Regions from separate parts of the Streptomyces sp. NBC_01618 genome, predicted to be linked through region 1. Evidence: riboswitches for the same ligand, from Rfam matches in the RefSeq annotation. Region 1 holds a riboswitch; the other holds the start of a gene.
What was found. A riboswitch is a leader RNA that binds a small molecule or an ion and turns the genes downstream of it on or off. The one in region 1 is predicted to bind cobalamin.

Region 1 (9,220 bases):
CCATCTACCAGGCGCTGGCGGCCAAGGTCCGCTCCGGCGCCGTGGACGCCTCGCGCGCCCGTATCTGCCAGCTCGACGAGTACGTCGGGCTGCCGGCGGGCCACCCCGAGTCCTACCGCTCCGTGGTGCTGCGCGAGGTCGTTGAACCGCTCGGCCTGTCCGAGGCGTCCTTCATGGGCCCCGACGGCTCCGCCGAGGACGTCCTGACCGCCTGCCAGACGTACGACAAGGCGCTCGCCGAGGCCGGCGGGGTGGACCTGCAGCTCCTCGGCATCGGTACCGACGGGCACATCGGCTTCAACGAGCCGTGCTCCTCGCTCGCGTCCCGTACCCGGATCAAGACGCTCACCGAGCAGACCCGGATCGACAACGCGCGCTTCTTCGACAATGACATCACGCAGGTGCCGCACCACGTGATCACCCAGGGCATCGGCACCATCCTGGAGTCCCGCCACCCGATCCTGCTCGCCACCGGCGAGGGCAAGGCGGACGCCGTGGCGCAGACGGTGGAGGGGCCGGTGGCCTCGATCGTGCCCGCGTCCGCGCTGCAGCTGCATCCGCACGCGACGGTGGTGGTGGACGAGGCCGCGGCGTCGAAGCTGAGGCTGGCGGACTACTTCCGCGCCACGTATGCGACGAAGCCGCTGTGGCAGGGCCTGTAGGCGTCCCGGACGCGGCGAGAGGGCCGGGGTACCCGTGGTGGGTGCCCCGGCCCTCTCGTATGCCCTGTCCCGTCCTGGGACGGGCTCTGTCCTCAATCGCCGGACGGGCTTGATTCCGCTTCGGGGTCTCGGAGCTCAGGCCCCGTGGGCTTGCGTGCCGCCGGCGATGATCTCGGCTGCCGCCAAGCCGCAGACGCGGGCCGCGCCATGAGTGGCGATGTGCAGGGCGCCCCTGGGGGGTGCCTGCGGGACGCCCATTTCGACCACGACCGTGTCGGGGCGCGCCGCCACCAGGGCGTCGATCGCCCCGGCCATCCAGGCGTGACGGTGGGCGTCGCGGAGGACCACGACGATGCGCCGCTCCCTCGCCGCCCGCAGCACCTCGGCCACGGGTTCCGCGGTCTCGCCGCTGTACGTGTCGGTCGACGTGCCCGGCACCAGACGGCCCAGCTCCGCGGCGACGCCCCACGGGGTCTCGTCGCCGACCGCGATGTTCGAGGCGGAGGTGAACGCCGCGACGTACGCCGGTTCGGTCAGCGGTCCCGCGGAGCCGGTGACCCGCACCGCGCGGCGGGCGGCGACCAGGCCGATGTCCGAGCCGATTCCGGTGCCGGGTGCGGTCCCCTCCTGCTCTGCCGCGCCCGGCCCCGAACCGGCCTCCTTGGCCCCCTGCGTCCAGGACGCGAGGGCACGTACCCGTGCGGCCGCGTCCGCGAGCCGCTCCTCGGCGAGTTCACCGCTGCGCACCGCCGCGACCAGCGCGTCGCGCAGCCGCTGCACCGTGCCGTCGTCCTCCAGTCCGCCACCGACGCACAGGGCGTCGGCCCCCGCGGCGATCGCGAGGACGGAGCCGCGCTCGATGCCGTACGTCCCGGCGATGGCCTGCATCTCCACGGCGTCGGTGACGATCAGGCCGTCGTAGCCCATCTCCTCGCGCAGCAGACCGGTCAGGATCCGCGGACTGACCGTTCCGGGGCGGTCCGGATCGAGGGCCGGCAGCAGGATGTGCGCGCTCATCACGCACTTGGAACCCGCCGCGATGGCCGCCCGGAAGGGCACCAGTTCCCGGGCGTGCAGCGTCTCCAGGTCCACGTCGATGCGCGGCAGCGCGTGGTGCGAGTCGATCGCGGTGTCGCCGTGCCCCGGGAAGTGCTTGGTGCAGGCGGCGACTCCGGCGGCCTGGAGGCCCTCGATGTACGCGGCGGTGTGCCGGGCCACGAGCGCGGCGTCGGCGCCGAAGGACCGTACGCCGATGATCGGGTTGCCCGGGTTGGAGTTGACGTCCGCGGACGGCGCCCAGTCGAGGTTGACGCCGCACTCCGCGAGCCGGCGCCCCAGCTCCTGGGCGACCGCGCGGGTCAGCGCCACGTCGTCGACGTGGCCGAGCGCGAGGTTGCCGGGGAAGGAGGAGCCGGTACGCACCTCAAGGCGGGTGACGTCGCCGCCCTCCTCGTCGATCGCCACGAGGATGTCCGCGCGCTCGGCCCTGAGCTGGGCGGTGAGCGCGGCGACCTGCTCGGCCGTCCGGATGTTGCGGCCGAACAGCGCGACAGAGGCGAGACCTTCGTCGACCCGGCGCAGCACCCAGTCCGGGACGGTGGTGCCGGTGAATCCGGGCTGCAGGACGGCGAGGGCGTCGCGGGTGACGGTGTCCGTGGTGGATATCAGGGTGGTCATGGAGGTGCGTTATCCCTTCACGGCGCCGTCGGTGAGGCCGCTGACGGCCTTGCGCTGCAGGTAGATGAAGAGGACCAGGATCGGGATCGCGAAGAGCGAGGAGGCGGCCATGGTGGCGCCCCAGTCGTCACCGAACGCGGTCTGGAACTGAGAGAGCCAGAGCGGCAGGGTCTGTGACTCGATGTTCTTGTTGAGGATGAGGACGAGCGGGAATTCGTTCCAGGCGGTGATGAAGCCGAAGAGCGAGGTCGCCATGAGGCCGGGGCCGAGCAAAGGCAGGAGTGGAGCCACCAAGGAAGACGCCCTCGGGCTTGTCGGCGGTCTCACCCGGGATGGTGAAGTAGCCGATGTCGCTCTCGATGTCCTTGTTGGCGGCGATGGCCGTGCCGGCCTCCCAGCCCATGCCGATGAAGGCACCGACGTCGGCGCGGCCACCGGTGGCCGCGTAGGCGGGGGTCTGGGTGTTGCCGACCTCGATGACGTCCGGCGGGGTCGACTCGGAGAGAGCGGTGGTGATCTTCTGCTGAATGCCGTCCCACTTCTGGGTCTCGAACTTCAGCGTGGCGCCGGTCTTCTTCTTGAAGGCCGCGGTCAGGTCCTTGGTCCAGCCGGGAGGCGTGGAGCCGTCCATGGCCCAGACGGTGAGCGTCTGACCCTCTTTTGCTGTCCGGGCCGGTCCTCTTACCGCTGTCGCTGCCACCGTCGTCGGACCCGCACGCCGCCAGGCCGATCATCATGCCCGCGACGCCGATCGCCGCGATGAGCTTGCGCTTCACGCCAAACCCTCCTCAGGGATACTGCAACCCCGCCCACCGCGAAGACATTCGACGAGTACTGCTGGGGCTGGACCTGGTCTTTAATGGTTTAGACCAGCACCGGGAGCTTGGCCTAGACCTTTAGGGGTGTCAAGGGTGTATAAGAAGTGCACTCGCGTCCGTTACAGGACCGACATCTGAGGGAGGGCGACGACCCGTGACCGGGCCGTGCCACCATGTGAGCCGCGACAGACGGAGGAGCCGGTGACGGCAGCAACGCAGCAGTCGGGAAGGCGGGCCATGGGTGCCGACGGGGGCAGTACGGAGAACGAGACGGGCGCGACCACGCGGACGGCGCGCGTCCCGAAGTACTACCGGCTGAAGCGACATCTCCTGGAGATGACGGACACCATGCCGCCGGGCACTCCCGTGCCCCCCGAGCGGACCCTGGCCGCCGAGTTCGACACCTCGCGCACCACCGTGCGCCAGGCCCTCCAGGAACTGGTCGTCGAGGGACGGCTGGAGCGCATCCAGGGCAAGGGGACCTTCGTCGCCAAACCGAAGGTCTCCCAGGCCCTCCAGCTCACCTCGTACACCGAGGACATGCGCGCGCAGGGACTCGAACCGACCTCCCAGCTGCTGGACATCGGCTACGTCACGGCCGACGACACGCTCGCCGGGCTGCTCGACATCACGACCGGCGGCCGCGTACTGCGGATCGAGCGCCTCCGGCTGGCCAGCGGTGAGCCGATGGCGATCGAGACCACGCACCTTTCGGCCAAACGCTTCCCTGCGCTGCGCCGTTCGCTGGTGAAGTACACGTCCCTCTACACCGCGCTCGCCGAGGTGTACGACGTCAGGCTGGCCGAGGCCGAGGAGACCATCGAGACCTCACTCGCCACACCGCGCGAGGCCGGGCTGCTCGGTACCGATGTGGGCCTTCCGATGCTGATGCTTTCGCGGCATTCACTGGACGGACGGGGCGAACCGGTGGAGTGGGTGCGCTCGGTCTACCGCGGCGACCGGTACAAGTTCGTGGCCCGTCTGAAGCGGCCGACGGACTGAACCCGTCACGGCGACCGGCTGCTTCCGGTCACCGCACCCCGTACGCACAGCCACGCCGGCCCCCGTGGAATCCACCACTCCACGGGGGCCGTTCGCACGTCCTGTTCCGGACCAACTCTCGTACGTTTGGCGATATTCCGAACATTCGCGCCCTGCTCACGGGACCGTTGCCGGACCGCAATGCGGACAGGGGGTGACGGTGACCGGAAGCCTCCCCTAGATTTCCTGCGCATTACATCAGGTGATCAACGAGGGGACGGAGTCGCCGCATGCCAGCAGACCCAGAAGGAAATCCACCGACCGTCACACCGGTGCGGGTGGTCATCGCCCTCTGTCTCATCGCGCCGTTCGTGGCGATGCTCTGGGTGAGTTCGTACGCGAAGGTGGACCCCACCTTCATCGGCATTCCGTTCTTCTACTGGTACCAGATGCTCTGGGTGCTGATCTCCACCGCGCTCACGATGATCGCGTACAAGCTGTGGCAGCGTGACCAGCGCGCCCGCAAGGGGGGTGCGTCGGCATGAAGGACGGCGTGAACGGCGTCGCGCTCGGCGTCTTCATCTTCTTCTTCGCGGCCGTCACGGTCATGGGCTTCCTGGCGGCTCGCTGGCGCAAGGCCGAGAACGAGGCCAGCCTCGACGAATGGGGCCTGGGCGGACGGTCGTTCGGCACCTGGGTCACCTGGTTCCTGCTCGGCGGCGACCTGTACACCGCGTACACCTTCGTCGCCGTGCCCGCGGCGATCTACGCGGCGGGCGCGGCCGGCTTCTTCGCCGTGCCGTACACGATCCTCGTGTACCCGCTGATCTTCACCTTCCTGCCGCGACTCTGGTCGGTCTCGCACAAGCACGGCTACGTGACCACCTCGGACTTCGTCCGCGGCCGCTTCGGCTCGAAGGGGCTGTCGCTGGCGGTCGCCGTCACGGGCATCCTCGCCACGATGCCGTACATCGCGCTCCAACTCGTCGGCATCCAGGCGGTGCTGGACGTGATGGGCGTCGGCGGCGGCGAGAACACCCACTGGTTCATCAAGGACCTGCCGCTGCTGATCGCGTTCGCGGTGCTCGCCGCGTACACCTACTCGTCCGGTCTGCGGGCGCCCGCGCTGATCGCGTTCGTCAAGGACGGGCTGATCTACCTGGTCATCGCGGTGGCGATCATCTACATCCCGATCAAGCTCGGCGGCTTCGACAACATCTTCGCCGGGGCGAGCGAGAAGTTCGCCGCCGTCAACGAGGCAGCCGGCAAACCGGTGGCAGGCCTCGCGCCCGGGGCAACGGGCCAGTGGACGTACGCCACCCTGGCGTTGGGCTCGGCGCTGGCGCTGTTCATGTATCCGCACTCGATCACGGCGACGCTCTCCAGCCGCAGCCGCAATGTGATCCGGCGCAACACCACGATCCTGCCGCTGTACTCGCTGATGCTGGGCCTGCTGGCGCTGCTCGGCTTCATGGCGATCGCCGCCGGAATCAAGGTGGACAACGGCCAGTTGGCCATCCCGCAGTTGTTCGAGACCATGTTCCCGGACTGGTTCGCGGGTGTCGCGTTCGCCGCCATCGGCATCGGCGCGCTGGTGCCCGCCGCGATCATGTCGATCGCCGCGGCGAACCTGTTCACCCGCAACATCTACAAGGACTTCCTGAAGCCCGACGCGACACCCGCGCAGGAGACCCGGGTCTCCAAACTGGTCTCACTGCTGGTGAAGGTCGGCGCGCTCGCCTTCGTCCTCACTATGGACAAGACGGTCGCGATCAACTTCCAGCTGCTCGGCGGGATCTGGATCCTCCAGACGATGCCGGCCCTGGTCGGCGGCCTGTTCACCCGTTGGTTCCACCGCTGGGCGCTGCTCGCGGGCTGGGCGGTCGGCATGGTGTACGGGACGGTGGCCGCGTACGGCGTCGCCAGCCCGACCCAGGCGCACTTCGGCGGGTCGTCCAAGGAGATCCCGGGCATCGGCGAGATCGGCTACATCGGCCTCACGGCGTTCGTACTGAACGCGGTGGTGACGGTGGCGCTCACCTTCGTCCTGAACGCCGTGAAGGCACCCGTCGGGGTCGACGAGACCTCACCGGCCGACTACACGGCCGACGCGGGCGACAAGGGCGTCCAGGTGGAGCTCCCGCCGGCCACGGCGGGGGCACCGGGCGGCGGCCACTGACGGCCGCTCCCACAGCCGTACGACGGCCCGTCGAGCCCCCTCCAGCGGGGCGCGGCGGGCCGTCCGTGCGCTCGGCGGCGGGCCGTACACGCGTCCCGAGTTCTGTTGCACGACACAACATGTGGGGGCTGCCTCATCGGGCGGCCCCCACATGTATGCTCATGCTCGCTGTCGCCGCAGGGGAATCCGGTGCGAATCCGGAACTGTCCCGCAACGGTGTGTTCGGTGCGCTTTTGCGCACCCCGAGTAAGTCCGAGGACCTGCCGACAGTGCATCCGGCTCGACCGAACCGGATGCCAGACGTCCGGGCCTCGCGGTTGGGCCGGTGGACGCCGTACGGAGTGCTGCCCCGTCCCGGGCCCGCCTCTGCCCGGCTGCCCCGTTCCCCGCCGGCCCCGAGCCGAGCGAGGGAGAGCACCACGTGACCATCGCGCCAGCCGATCCGGCTTCAGCCGCCGTGTCCGAAGCGGCCGAGTCCGCGGCAACCGCACACGACGGACCGGGAACCGCACTGCTGCGGACCCTGACCGACCTCACCGTCGATCTGCCCGACACCGACCCCGGTCGCGTCGCCGCCGCCGCGCTGCGCGGCCGCAGCGCCCGGGCGGACGAGGCCGAACTGCGCGCGCTGGCCACCGAGGCCGCCGCCGGGCTGATCTCCGAGGACCCCGCCTACTCCCGGCTCGCCGCCCGGCTCCTGACCCTCGCCATCGCCGAAGAGGCGGCCGGCCAGGGCGCCGTCTCCTTCTCCGCCTCGGTCGCCGTCGGGCACCGCGAGGGCCTGATCGCGGACCGCACCGCCGAGTTCGTCGCGCTGCACGCGGCCGCCCTCGACGCGCTGGTGGAACGTTCGCTGGCCGACGGCGCCGACGACCGCTTCGGCTACTTCGGGCTGCGGACCCTGCACAGCCGCTATCTGCTGCGCCACCCGCACACCCGCCAGGTCATCGAGACGCCCCAGCACTTCATGCTGCGGGTCGCGTCCGGGCTCGCCGAGAACGCTGGGCCCGATTCAGAAGCGGGGCAGCGCGCCCTGGACGAAGTCGCGGCGCTGTACGGGCTGATGAGCCGGCTCGACTACCTGCCGTCCTCGCCGACCCTGTTCAACTCCGGCACCCGGCACCCGCAGATGTCCTCCTGCTACCTGCTGGACTCCCCGCTCGACGAACTCGACTCGATCTACGACCGCTACCACCAGGTGGCGCGGCTCTCGAAGCACGCGGGCGGCATCGGTCTCTCGTACTCCCGCATCCGCGCCCGCGGTTCGCTGATCCGTGGCACCAACGGGCACTCCAACGGCATCGTGCCGTTCCTGAAGACGCTCGACGCCTCCGTCGCCGCGGTCAACCAGGGCGGCCGTCGCAAGGGCGCCGCCGCCGTCTACCTGGAGACCTGGCACGCGGACATCGAGGAGTTCCTGGAACTGCGCGACAACACGGGCGAGGACCAGCGGCGTACGCACAACCTCAACCTGGCGCACTGGATCCCGGACGAGTTCATGCGCCGGGTCGACGCGGACGGCGACTGGTCGCTGTTCTCGCCCGCCGACGTGCCCGAGCTGGTCGACCTGTGGGGCGACGCGTTCGACGCCGCGTACCGGGCCGCCGAGGCCAAGGGGCTGGCCCGCAAGTCGATGCCGGCCCGTGAGCTGTACGGCCGGATGATGCGGACCCTGGCACAGACCGGCCAGGGCTGGATGACGTTCAAGGACGCCGCCAACCGGACCGCGAACCAGACCGCCGAGCCGGGCCGCGTCGTCCACTCGTCGAATCTGTGCACCGAGATCCTCGAAGTCACCGACGACGGCGAGACGGCCGTCTGCAACCTGGGTTCGGTCAACCTCGGCGCGTTCGTCGCCGACGGTGACATCGACTGGGAGCGGCTGGACGCCACCGTCCGTACCGCCGTGACGTTCCTCGACCGGGTCGTCGACATCAACTTCTACCCCACCGAGCAGGCCGGCCGCTCCAACGCGAAGTGGCGCCCCGTCGGCCTGGGTGCGATGGGTCTGCAGGACGTCTTCTTCCGGCTGCGGCTGCCGTTCGACTCCCCCGAGGCCCGGGCGCTCTCCACGCGGATCTCCGAGCGGATCATGCTCGCGGCGTACGAGGCGTCCTGCGACCTCGCCGAGCGGTCCGGTCCGCTGCCGGCCTGGTCCGAGACGCGGGCCGCGCGCGGTGTGCTGCACCCCGACCACTACGCCACCGAGTTGAACTGGCCGGAGCGCTGGGACGCGCTGCGCGCCCGGATCGCGAAGACCGGGATGCGCAACTCGCTGCTGCTCGCCATCGCGCCGACGGCGACGATCGCCTCGATCGCGGGTGTGTACGAGTGCATCGAGCCACAGGTCTCCAACCTCTTCAAGCGCGAGACGCTCAGCGGTGAGTTCCTCCAGGTCAACGCGTATCTGGTGGAGGAGCTGAAGCAGCTCGGCGTGTGGGACGCGCGAACCCGCGAGGCGCTGCGCGAGGCGAGCGGTTCGGTGCAGGGCTTCACCTGGATCCCGGCGGACGTGCGGGCCCTGTACCGCACGGCGTGGGAGATCCCGCAACGCGGACTGATCGACATGGCGGCGGCCCGTACCCCGTTCCTCGACCAGAGCCAGTCGCTGAACCTCTTCATGGAGACGCCGACGATCGGCAAGCTCTCCTCGATGTACGCGTACGCCTGGAAGCAGGGGCTGAAGACGACGTACTACCTGCGCTCGCGCCCCGCTACTCGGATCGCCCGCGCCGCCTCCGGCCAGGCCGCGGCCACCGCACCTATTCCCGTACAGCAGGCCTCGGCGCCCGACGCGGACGCGATCGCCTGCTCCCTCGAAAACCCCGAGTCCTGCGAGGCCTGCCAGTGATGAGCTCCACCGACTCCGAGAAGACCACGCGCGACAAGAACCTGCTCGACCC
Region 2 (9,220 bases), 3.7 Mb from region 1:
TACGGCTCGCGCGACTTCATGGCCCGGGACGGGGAGGGCAACGTGTGGACCTTCGGGACGTACGCGCCGGGGTCGGCGGGCTGACGGCCGGGCGGACCGACTGCCCGAGCGAGTGACCCGCTGCGTGGCCGGACGGGCTCGGGGTGGGCCCGTCCGGCGTGGTCGTACGCGCGCTACGCGCCGCCCGTGTGCACCTGGAACGCGGCCCGGCGCACCGCTTTGGCCAGTGCGGGGTCCGGGTGCGCGGCGGCCAGGGCCACCAGGACCTGCACGGTGCGCGGGTGGCCGGCGGCCCGTACCTCGTCCAGCAGCGCCGGCACCGTGCCCTGGACGGCCGAGTCGAGGTGGCGGACGAGCAGCCCGGTCTCGCCGTGGTCGGCGACGGCCGCCGCGGTGTCGACCCAGAGCCAGGTGGCCTCCTCCCGGCTGAGGACGTCCTGGGCGTCCTCGGGGTCGGTTCCGTCGTACTCGGCCAGCCAGAGCAGCGCGTAGGGGCGCAGCGAGGGGTCGGCGGCGACGGAGCGCACCTCGGGTTCCGCCGGGGCGCCGACGACCCGGAGGGCTTCGAAGGCGAGGCCGCGCAGCAGTGCGTCCTCACCGCGGGCCACGGCGAGAAGTTCGGCGACGGCGCTGCCGACGGGGCGGGCGGCGAGCCAGGCGCGGTATTCGTCGCGGGCCGGGCCGGGGGTGAGCCGGGCGCAGCCGAGCAGCATGTCGGCGGCGGACTGCTCGATGTTCCCGGCGGGGCTCTGGGCCGCGACGCAGATCTGCTCCAGCTTGACCCAGACCGCCCAGTTGCCGAGCGGGGTGAGGGTGGCGTGTCCGGCGCCGAGCGTGAGCGCGCCGACGGCGGCCAGCCCCTCCAGGGCCCAGTCGAGGAGCAGGGCGACCAGGGCGGCGGAGTGCGCGGCGGGGGCGGGTTGGGCCGGTGCGGGCAGCGGCTGCGGTCCGTACGGCACCTCGCAGCGCTCCTCGTGGAGTTCGGCGACGCGCTGGCCGAGCAGGTCCAGGAGGGCGGGCACGGTGACCGGGCCGGCCGAGAGCTGGAGGAGGGAGAGCACCTGGGGCACGGCCTCGACGGCCTCGGCGACCGCGGTGGACTCGATGCCCTCGGGTGCGGGGTGGACGAGCGACCAGGCGTCGAAGAGCGCCACCCAGCCGCGGAGCACGGCGGAGTCGTCGCGGTCCCAGGCGCGCAGCCGCCAGCCGGGGCGCGCGGTGCCGCCGTGCAGTTCGACGAGACCGGCCAGGCGGGCCCGGTCCCAGCCGGAGCGCACCTGGGCCGGGGACAACTCCAGGGCCGTCGCGGCCCGTTCGAGAGCCTGGGCGGCCGGTGGCGGTGCGCCGGGGAACGCGCCGTCGGCTGCCCAGTGGGCGATCCGTACGGCGTCGGCGAGGACTGTCCTGGCCTGGCGGGCCAATTCCGCCCGGGGCGGGGTGCCCTCCGGAGGGCGGGGCGCCGGCCTGGTGCGGCGGGTGGTCACCGCCTTGCGAGCAGTGGCGATGGGTCGGGGGCGGACAAGTCGCAGCCTGGAGTCGCGCGGAGTACGGGACGTCACGGGGAGCAGTCTTGCCCCTGACGGCCCGAAAGCCCAAACGGAACCCGAATTCGCGGAAGAAGGGGTGCCCAAACGGGGTCCGGCACCAATCGGCCGATCCCCCTCATCAGGTCACATCAGGGGGGTGAGAAAGCGTCTCAGGGCCTCTTCGTAGTGGACCGGATCGGCATTCCACATCGCCGCATGCGGAGCCTGCGGTACGGCGTGCAGAGCGACCAGGTCCGGGCGGCGGGCGGCGAGATCGCGGGACGGCTGCCAGGGGGCCAGGGTGTCGTCCGGACCGTGGAAGATCAGGGCCGGGACGCGCAGCTTTGATGCGAGGGAGCCGTCCAGGAGCCGGGCGCCGCGCAGCCCGGTCTGTCCCTGGGCAGCGCGGACGGCGAGCGGCAGCAGCGCGGTCGGGACGCCGTGGGCGACGGCCAGGGCGCGCAGCGTGGTGATCCAGTCCAGGACCGGGGAGTCGAGGACGAGACCCCGGATCCGGTCGCGCAGCGCGGAGTTGACGGCCGCGTGCAGCGCCATCGAGGCGCCGGTGGACCAGCCGTGCAGGACGACCTTGTCGGCCCCGTACCGCACGGCGAAGCGGACCGCCGCGTCCAGGTCGCGCCATTCGGATTCGCCGAGGTGGGCGAGGCCGTCGGGGGAACGCGGGGCTCCGGCGTCGCCGCGGTAGGCCAGGTCGAGGACGGGCAGGCGCAGGTCGTGCAGGAACCCCATGACGTTCATGGGATGTTCCCTGGTCGTCCCTAGTCCGTGCACAGTGATGACCCAGGTGTCGCGGGCGCCGGGCAGGAACCAGGCGGGCAGTACGCCCAGTTCGCCGGGGATCTCGACCTCCTTGTGGTCGAGGCCGAGGGCCGAGTAGGGGTCGCCGCTGTGCAGCTGCGGGGTGATCCGGACCTTGGCGCCGGGTTCCAGGTTGCCGCGGTCGACCCGCTCCAGTCGGCGGACGACGGTGTCGGGGGCGTGATGGGCATGTTCGATCAACGGGCCGACGACCGCGTGGACGTCGTCGCCCACCAGTCCGTACCTGCCGGGCCGCAGCGCGGCGAAGGAGCGGGTCAGGGTGATCTGCCCGGCCGCCGTGGCGTGCACGGTGAGTCTGCGGTCGGCGGGGAGCGGTCGTCCGGACGGCGCCCTGAGCGCGGCGTCGCTGGCGTACCGGCCGGCCGCGACAGCTGCCGCACCGACGCCGAGGATCGTGGTGACGGCTGCTGCCGTGACTGTTGCCGGGCGCACGGCTCCAGTGTCGGGGGACGTGCCGCACCCTGCCAGCGGGCGGGGCCGTCCGGTGTCCCGGCAGGGGGGCGGCCGTCCGGCGTCCCGGCAAGGGGGCGGTCGGGGCAGGACGGTCCTTGGCAAGGGGGCGGTCGGGGCAGGACGGTCCTCGGCAAGGGGCGGGTCAGCCCGGCTGCCCGTATCCCTTCAGGGCTTCCTGTACGTCGCGCAGCTGGGCCGGGGAGAGCAGGCTCGGGGTGTGTCCGGGTACGGAACTCGCGGTGAGCCAGAGCCGGCAGAGCCATTCCAGCTGGGCGGTCCTGTCGTACGCCTCGTCCAGGCCGGCTCCGTAGGTGACGGTTCCGTGGTTCTGGAGCAGGCAGCCCGTACGGTCCCGCAGGGCGGTGAGCATGTTCTCGGCCAGTTCCGCGGTCCCGTAGCGCGCGTAGGCCGCGACCCGGACGGGGCCGCCGAGCATGGCGGCGGCGTAGTGGACCGGGGGGACCTCGGGGACCAGGGTGGAAACGGCCGTGGCGTGCACCGCGTGGGTGTGCACGACGGCGGCCGCGTCGCTGTTCCGGTAGACCGCGAGATGGAGCGGGAGTTCGCTGGTCGGGGCCAGTTCGCCGATGATCCGGTTGCCTTCCAGATCGACGCCGACGACGTCCTCCGGACCGAGCCGGTCGTACGGCACTCCGCTCGGGGTGACCAGGACCGTCCCGCCGACCCGGGCCGACACGTTGCCCGAGGTGCCGACGACGAGGCCGTCCGTCGCCGTCCTTCGGGCGGTGGCGACGACACCCTCCCAGGCCCGTTCGATCGCGTCCCGCTGCTGATCGCTCATACGGAGATCCTGACAGCTGCGGCGGTCCCGATCAGCCCGTGGGGCGAACAGACATGCGGCCGGTCGGAGTCGTCACCATCACAAATCGGAAACGGTCGTGAATAAGGCCGACGAGGAGCCGAAACGGGCCGCACGGGGCCCTGCGCCCGACTCGCGCCGCCCGTGGAGGACGAGCGGAGAACAAACAGAGCGACCCGACTCCGTTTGGAGTCACCGTGACGCCCCGTCCAGTTCATCTTCTGTTCACTCAGGTTGCCTACGGTCCACGTGCCAATGACGTCGAACGATTGCCTGGGTAAATGGAACACATCACGCTGCTCCTCGCGATTGTGATCGTGACAGCTCTAGTGTTCGATTTCACGAACGGTTTCCATGACACCGCCAACGCGATGGCGACGACCATCTCGACCGGCGCACTCAGACCGAAGACAGCGGTGGCCATGTCCGCCGCTCTCAACCTCGTCGGCGCGTTCCTGTCCGTGGAGGTCGCCAAGACGATCTCCGGCGGGATCATCAACGAGGACGGACTGCGGACAGAAGTCATCTTCGCGGCACTCGTCGGCGCCATCCTGTGGAATCTGCTGACCTGGCTGGTCGGGCTGCCGTCCAGCTCCTCGCACGCCCTGTTCGGCGGTCTGATCGGCGCGGCCGTGATGTCGGCGGGCTGGTCGTCGGTCAACGGCGGCACCGTCATCACCAAGGTGCTGCTCCCCGCGGTCGCCGCCCCGATCGTCGCCGGTCTGGCCGCGCTGCTGGCCACCAGGCTGACGTACCGGATCGGCGGGAAGATCCGCAACGACGCCCAGGAGAAGGCCACCGCCAAGGGCTACCGCGCCGGTCAGATCGCCTCGGCCGGACTCGTCTCCCTCGCCCACGGCACCAACGACGCGCAGAAGACCATGGGCATCATCACCCTGGCGCTGGTCACCGGTGGCGTCCTGCACCCCGGCTCCAACCCGCCGGTCTGGGTGATCGTCTCCGCCGGTCTGGCCATCGCGCTCGGCACCTACCTGGGCGGCTGGCGCATCATCCGCACCATGGGCAGCGGCCTCACCGACCTCAAGCCGCCGCAGGGCTTCGCCGCCCAGACCAGTGCGGCCACGGTCATCCTGGCCTCCTCGCACCTCGGCTTCTCCCTCTCCACCACCCAGTCCTGCTCCGGCGCCGTGATGGGCGCGGGCCTCGGCCGCCAGGGCGGTGTGGTCCGCTGGTCCACCGCCACCCGGATGTTCGTCGCCTGGGGTCTGACCCTGCCGGCCGCGGGCCTGGTCGGCGCGGGCGCGGAACTCCTCACCAAGCAGGGCACGTGGGGCGTCGTGGTCGTCGCGGCGCTGCTGGTCGTGGGCTCCGGGGCGATCTGGATGGTGTCGCGCCGCAAGCCGGTCGGCCACGGCGATGTCGCACCGGCGGACGGCGTCGCCGAGCCCGCGGGCGTCGTCACCACGGCCATCGCCGCCGTCAGCCCGCCGCTCACCGCGGCCCAGGCAGCGGCGCAGGACCTCAAGGCCACCATCCCGGCCCCGGCCGGAACCACCCCGGACCCGGCGCGACCCGCCACCGTCTAGGCCGACTCTCCAGGCCGGTCCGCCCGGGCCCGCCGTCCGGGCCGCCGTCCAGGCCCGCCGTCTAAAGGATTCCGCATGAAAATCGACTGGGCAGCCCTCGGCACCGTCTTCGGCGTCTCCCTCGTCGCCACCGTCGCGCTGGTCGGCCTCTTCACCCTGGGCATCGTCGGCCTCTCCAAGCAGCCCGAACCGGCCACGCAGGGCGGCTCCGGCGGCTCACTGCTGCTGGCCCGCGCCGGCGCGTACGTCTGCTTCGCGCTGTGCGCGGCGGCGGTCGCGTACGGGATCTATCTGATCGTCGCCTGAACCACGCCCCGCGCACTCCCACTTCGGGCCGGACACACCTCGTGTGTCCGGCCCGAAGTGCTGCGCCCGGACCGGTGTGGGCCTCAGCACACTGCACCGTCGCAGGTCAACGGCAGGTTGACGGGTGTTCGCGGAGCGTGGTGGACTGCCGGAGCCAATTACGGCGACAGCAGAGGAAGCCGGTGCGAATCCGGCGCGGTCCCGCCACTGTCACCGGGGAGCAGTCCCCCACACCGGAAGTCACGGCACGCGCGAGCGGGCTGGAAGGCCGGGGGAACTGCGGATCCGGGAGCCAGGAGACTCTCGTCGCCGGTCACGTCGAACCAGGGCGCGGACCCTGAGTGAGGACATATCGCCATGCCTGGCTGCCGTGCGTCCGTTGCTGTGGCGCTCTCGTCGAGAGCCGCCCGTACGAAACTCCTTCGAGGCGTAACGGCCGGTTGAGCCGTGCGTGCCGATCGCATCTTCGCGTACGGCGCCACAGCCGGTCTGATCGGCGATCTGCTGCTCGGTGACCCCCGCAGGGGGCACCCGGTCGCCGCCTTCGGGCGGGCCGCGGCGGGCGTCGAGCGCCGGCTGTGGCGCGACCACCGCGGGTGGGGCGCGCTGCACACCCTCGTCTGCGCCGGAGGCGCCGCGAGCGGTGCCGCGCTGCTCGCCCGTGCCGTACGCGGCCACCCCGCCGCCTCGGTCGCGTTGACCGCGGCCGCCACCTGGTCCGTCGTCGGCGGTACCTCCCTGGGGCGTGAGGCCCGGACCATCGGCGACGCCCTGGCCGCCGGTGACATCGACCGCGCCCGCGAGCGGCTGCCGCATCTGTGCGGGCGCGATCCGCACTCCCTCGACGGGCCGCAGATCGCCCGCGCCGTGGTGGAGTCCGTGGCCGAGAACACCTCGGACGCCGTGGTCGGCGCCCTGGTGTGGGGTGCGCTGGCCGGTGTCCCCGGGCTCGTCGGCTTCCGGGCCGCGAACACGCTCGACGCCATGGTCGGCCACAAGTCGCCCCGCCACCGGCGCTACGGCTGGGCCTCGGCCCGCCTCGACGACCTCGCGGGCTGGCCCGGTGCCCGGCTCACCGCCCTGCTCGCCGTGGCCTCCGGGAAGCGGCCACGTGGAGCGGTACGGGCGTGGCGGGCCGATGCGGCCAAGCACCCGAGCCCCAACGCGGGCCCGGTGGAAGCCTCGTTCGCGGGTGCGCTCGGCGTACGGCTCGGCGGGACGCTCGCGTACGGCGGCCGCGTCGAGCACCGTCCCGTCCTCAACGGGGAGACGGGCCGGGCGGTGGAGACCCAGGACATCGAACGCGCGGTACGGCTGTCGCGCCGGGTGAGCGCGCTGGCCCTCGGCGTGTGCGTGGCGGGCCGGCTGGGCATGGCCCTCGCCGCACGGCGGATCGCGGAACGCCCGATGGCAGAACGCCCGGTCGCAGGAACCTCGATCGCGGGGACTTCGGTCGCCGGAGCCTCGATCGCCGGGACTTCGGTCGCCGGAGCCTCGATCGCCGGAATTTCGATGGCAGCACGTTCGATCGCAGGACGGAGACGGACATGAGCGGCGGACTGCTGGTCGCCGGTACCACCTCGGACGCGGGCAAGAGCGTCGTCACCGCGGGCATCTGCCGCTGGCTCGTACGCCGGGGCGTGAAGGTGGCGCCCTTCAAGGCGCAGAACATGTCGCTGAACTCGTTCGTCACCCGCGAGGGCGCCGAGATCGGCCGCGCCCAGGCCATGCAGGCCCAGGCCGCCCGCGTCGAGCCGACCGCGCTGATGAACCCGGTCCTACTCAAGCCCGGCAGCGACCGCTCCAGCCAGGTCGTTCTGATGGGCAGACCCGTGGGCGAGATGAGCGCGCGCGGCTACCACGGAGGCCGGCAGGAAGCGCTGCTCTCCACGGTCGTGGACTGTCTGGAGCAGCTCCGGGGCACGTACGACGCGGTGATCTGCGAGGGGGCGGGCAGTCCGGCCGAGATCAATCTGCGGCGCACGGACATCGTGAACATGGGCATCGCACGGGCGGCACGCTTCCCGGTGGTGGTCGTCGGCGACATCGACCGCGGCGGCGTCTTCGCCTCGTTCTTCGGTACGACGGCGCTGCTCGACGCCGAGGACCAGTCGCTGATCGCCGGCTACCTCGTCAACAAGTTCCGCGGCGACGTCTCGCTGCTGGAGCCGGGCCTGGAGATGCTGCGGGACCTCACCGGGCGGCAGACGTACGGGGTGCTGCCCTTCGCCCACGGCCTCGGCATCGACGAGGAGGACGGGCTGAGGGTCTCGCTGCGCGGGGCGGTGCGCGAGTCGGTCGTCGCGCCACCGCACGGCGAGGACGTGCTGCGCGTCGCGGTGTGCGCCGTACCCCTGATGTCGAACTTCACCGACGTCGACGCGCTGGCCGCCGAACCGGGCGTCGTCGTCCGGTTCGTGGACCGCGCCGAGGAACTGGCCGACGCCGACCTCGTCATCGTCCCGGGCACCCGCGGCACCGTGAAGGCGCTGGCCTGGCTGCGCGAGCGCGGCCTCGCCGACGCCCTGCTGCGGCGCGCCGCCGAGGGCCGACCGGTCCTCGGGATCTGCGGCGGCTACCAGCTCCTCGGCGAACACATCGAGGACGAGGTCGAATCCGGGGCCGGGCACGTCGACGGCCTCGGCCTGCTGCCCGTACGCGTCCGCTTCGACCGCGAGAAGACCCTCGCCCGCCCCGTCGGCGAGGCGCTCGGCGCGCCGGTCGAGGGGTACGAGATCCACCACGGCGTCGCGGACGTGCACGGCGGTGAAGCGTTCATCACCGACGGCCGAGGTCACGGCCTCGACGGGTGCCGGGCCGGCTCGGTCCACGGCACCCACTGGCACGGCTCGCTGGAGAGCGACGCGTTCCGCCGCCGCTACCTGACCGAGGTCGCGCGGGCCGCCGGCCGGAGCTTCGTCCCCGCCCCCGACACCTGCTTCGCCGCGCTGCGCGAGGAACAGCTCGACCGCCTCGGCGACCTCATCGAAGAACACGCGGACACCGACGCGCTGCTGCGGCTCATCGAGTCGGGCGCACCGTCCGGACTTCCCTTCATCGCCCCCGGAGCACCTGGAGCACGCGCATGAACGCCCCTACGAGCACCGTGCTGTTGCTGTCGACCGCCGACACGGACCTCCTCGCCGCCCGCGCCTGTGGCGCGCCGTACCGGATCGGCAACCCCACCCGCATCGACGCCCGCGAGGAACTCCCCGCACTGATCGAGGGCTCCTCCGTCGCCGTCGTCCGCCTCCTCGGCGGCAAGCGCGCCTGGGAGGACGGGCTGGCCGTCCTCAAGGCGTCCGGCATCCCGACCGTGCTGCTGGGCGGCGAGGCCGTGCCGGACGCCGAGCTGATGGCCGAGTCGTCCGTACCGGCCGGGGTGGTCGCGGAGGCGCTGCGCTACCTCGTGGAGGGCGGCCCCGGAAACCTCGTGGAGCTGGCCCGCTTCCTGTCCGACACCGTCCTGCTGACCGGTCACGGCTTCGCCGAGCCGCAGCAGATGCCCGAGTGGGGCCTGCACGGCGCACGCGCGTTCGTCGAGGGCCGCCCGACCGTCGGGGTGCTCTTCTACCGGGCGCACCAGCTGTCCGGGAACACCTCCTTCGTGGACGTCCTGTGCGATGCGGTCGAGGCGCGCGGCGCCAACGCCCTGCCCGTGTACTGCGGTTCGCTGCGCGGCGCGGACGCCGGTCTCTACGAGCTGCTCGGCAGGGCGGACGCCCTGG

Region 2: linked by a shared signal. The riboswitch ahead of OH735_RS08010 (cobalamin biosynthesis protein) and the one ahead of OH735_RS25225 (ribonucleoside-diphosphate reductase subunit alpha) in region 1 are both predicted to bind cobalamin.

What each region holds. Positions count from the first base shown of each region.
Region 1 covers NZ_CP109297.1:5,400,774-5,409,993, reverse strand. Annotated here, with positions in the region: gene nagB (glucosamine-6-phosphate deaminase) at 1-662, shown strand, start outside; gene OH735_RS25255 (glycoside hydrolase family 3 protein) at 798-2,339, opposite strand; partial or broken gene OH735_RS25250 (carbohydrate ABC transporter permease) at 2,349-2,621, opposite strand; partial or broken gene OH735_RS25245 (extracellular solute-binding protein) at 2,581-3,115, opposite strand; gene OH735_RS25240 (GntR family transcriptional regulator) at 3,395-4,159, shown strand; gene OH735_RS25235 (DUF3311 domain-containing protein) at 4,429-4,683, shown strand; gene mctP (monocarboxylate uptake permease MctP) at 4,680-6,317, shown strand; cobalamin riboswitch at 6,466-6,600, shown strand; gene OH735_RS25225 (ribonucleoside-diphosphate reductase subunit alpha) at 6,739-9,168, shown strand; gene OH735_RS25220 (ribonucleotide-diphosphate reductase subunit beta) at 9,168-9,220, shown strand, end outside.
Region 2 covers NZ_CP109297.1:1,681,491-1,690,710, forward strand. Annotated here, with positions in the region: gene OH735_RS07980 (VOC family protein) at 1-84, shown strand, start outside; gene OH735_RS07985 (hypothetical protein) at 174-1,484, opposite strand; gene OH735_RS07990 (alpha/beta hydrolase) at 1,671-2,798, opposite strand; gene OH735_RS07995 (class II aldolase/adducin family protein) at 2,962-3,621, opposite strand; gene OH735_RS08000 (anion permease) at 3,921-5,186, shown strand; gene OH735_RS08005 (hypothetical protein) at 5,262-5,492, shown strand; cobalamin riboswitch at 5,664-5,795, shown strand; gene OH735_RS08010 (cobalamin biosynthesis protein) at 5,940-7,043, shown strand; gene OH735_RS08015 (cobyric acid synthase) at 7,040-8,581, shown strand; gene cobN (cobaltochelatase subunit CobN) at 8,578-9,220, shown strand, end outside.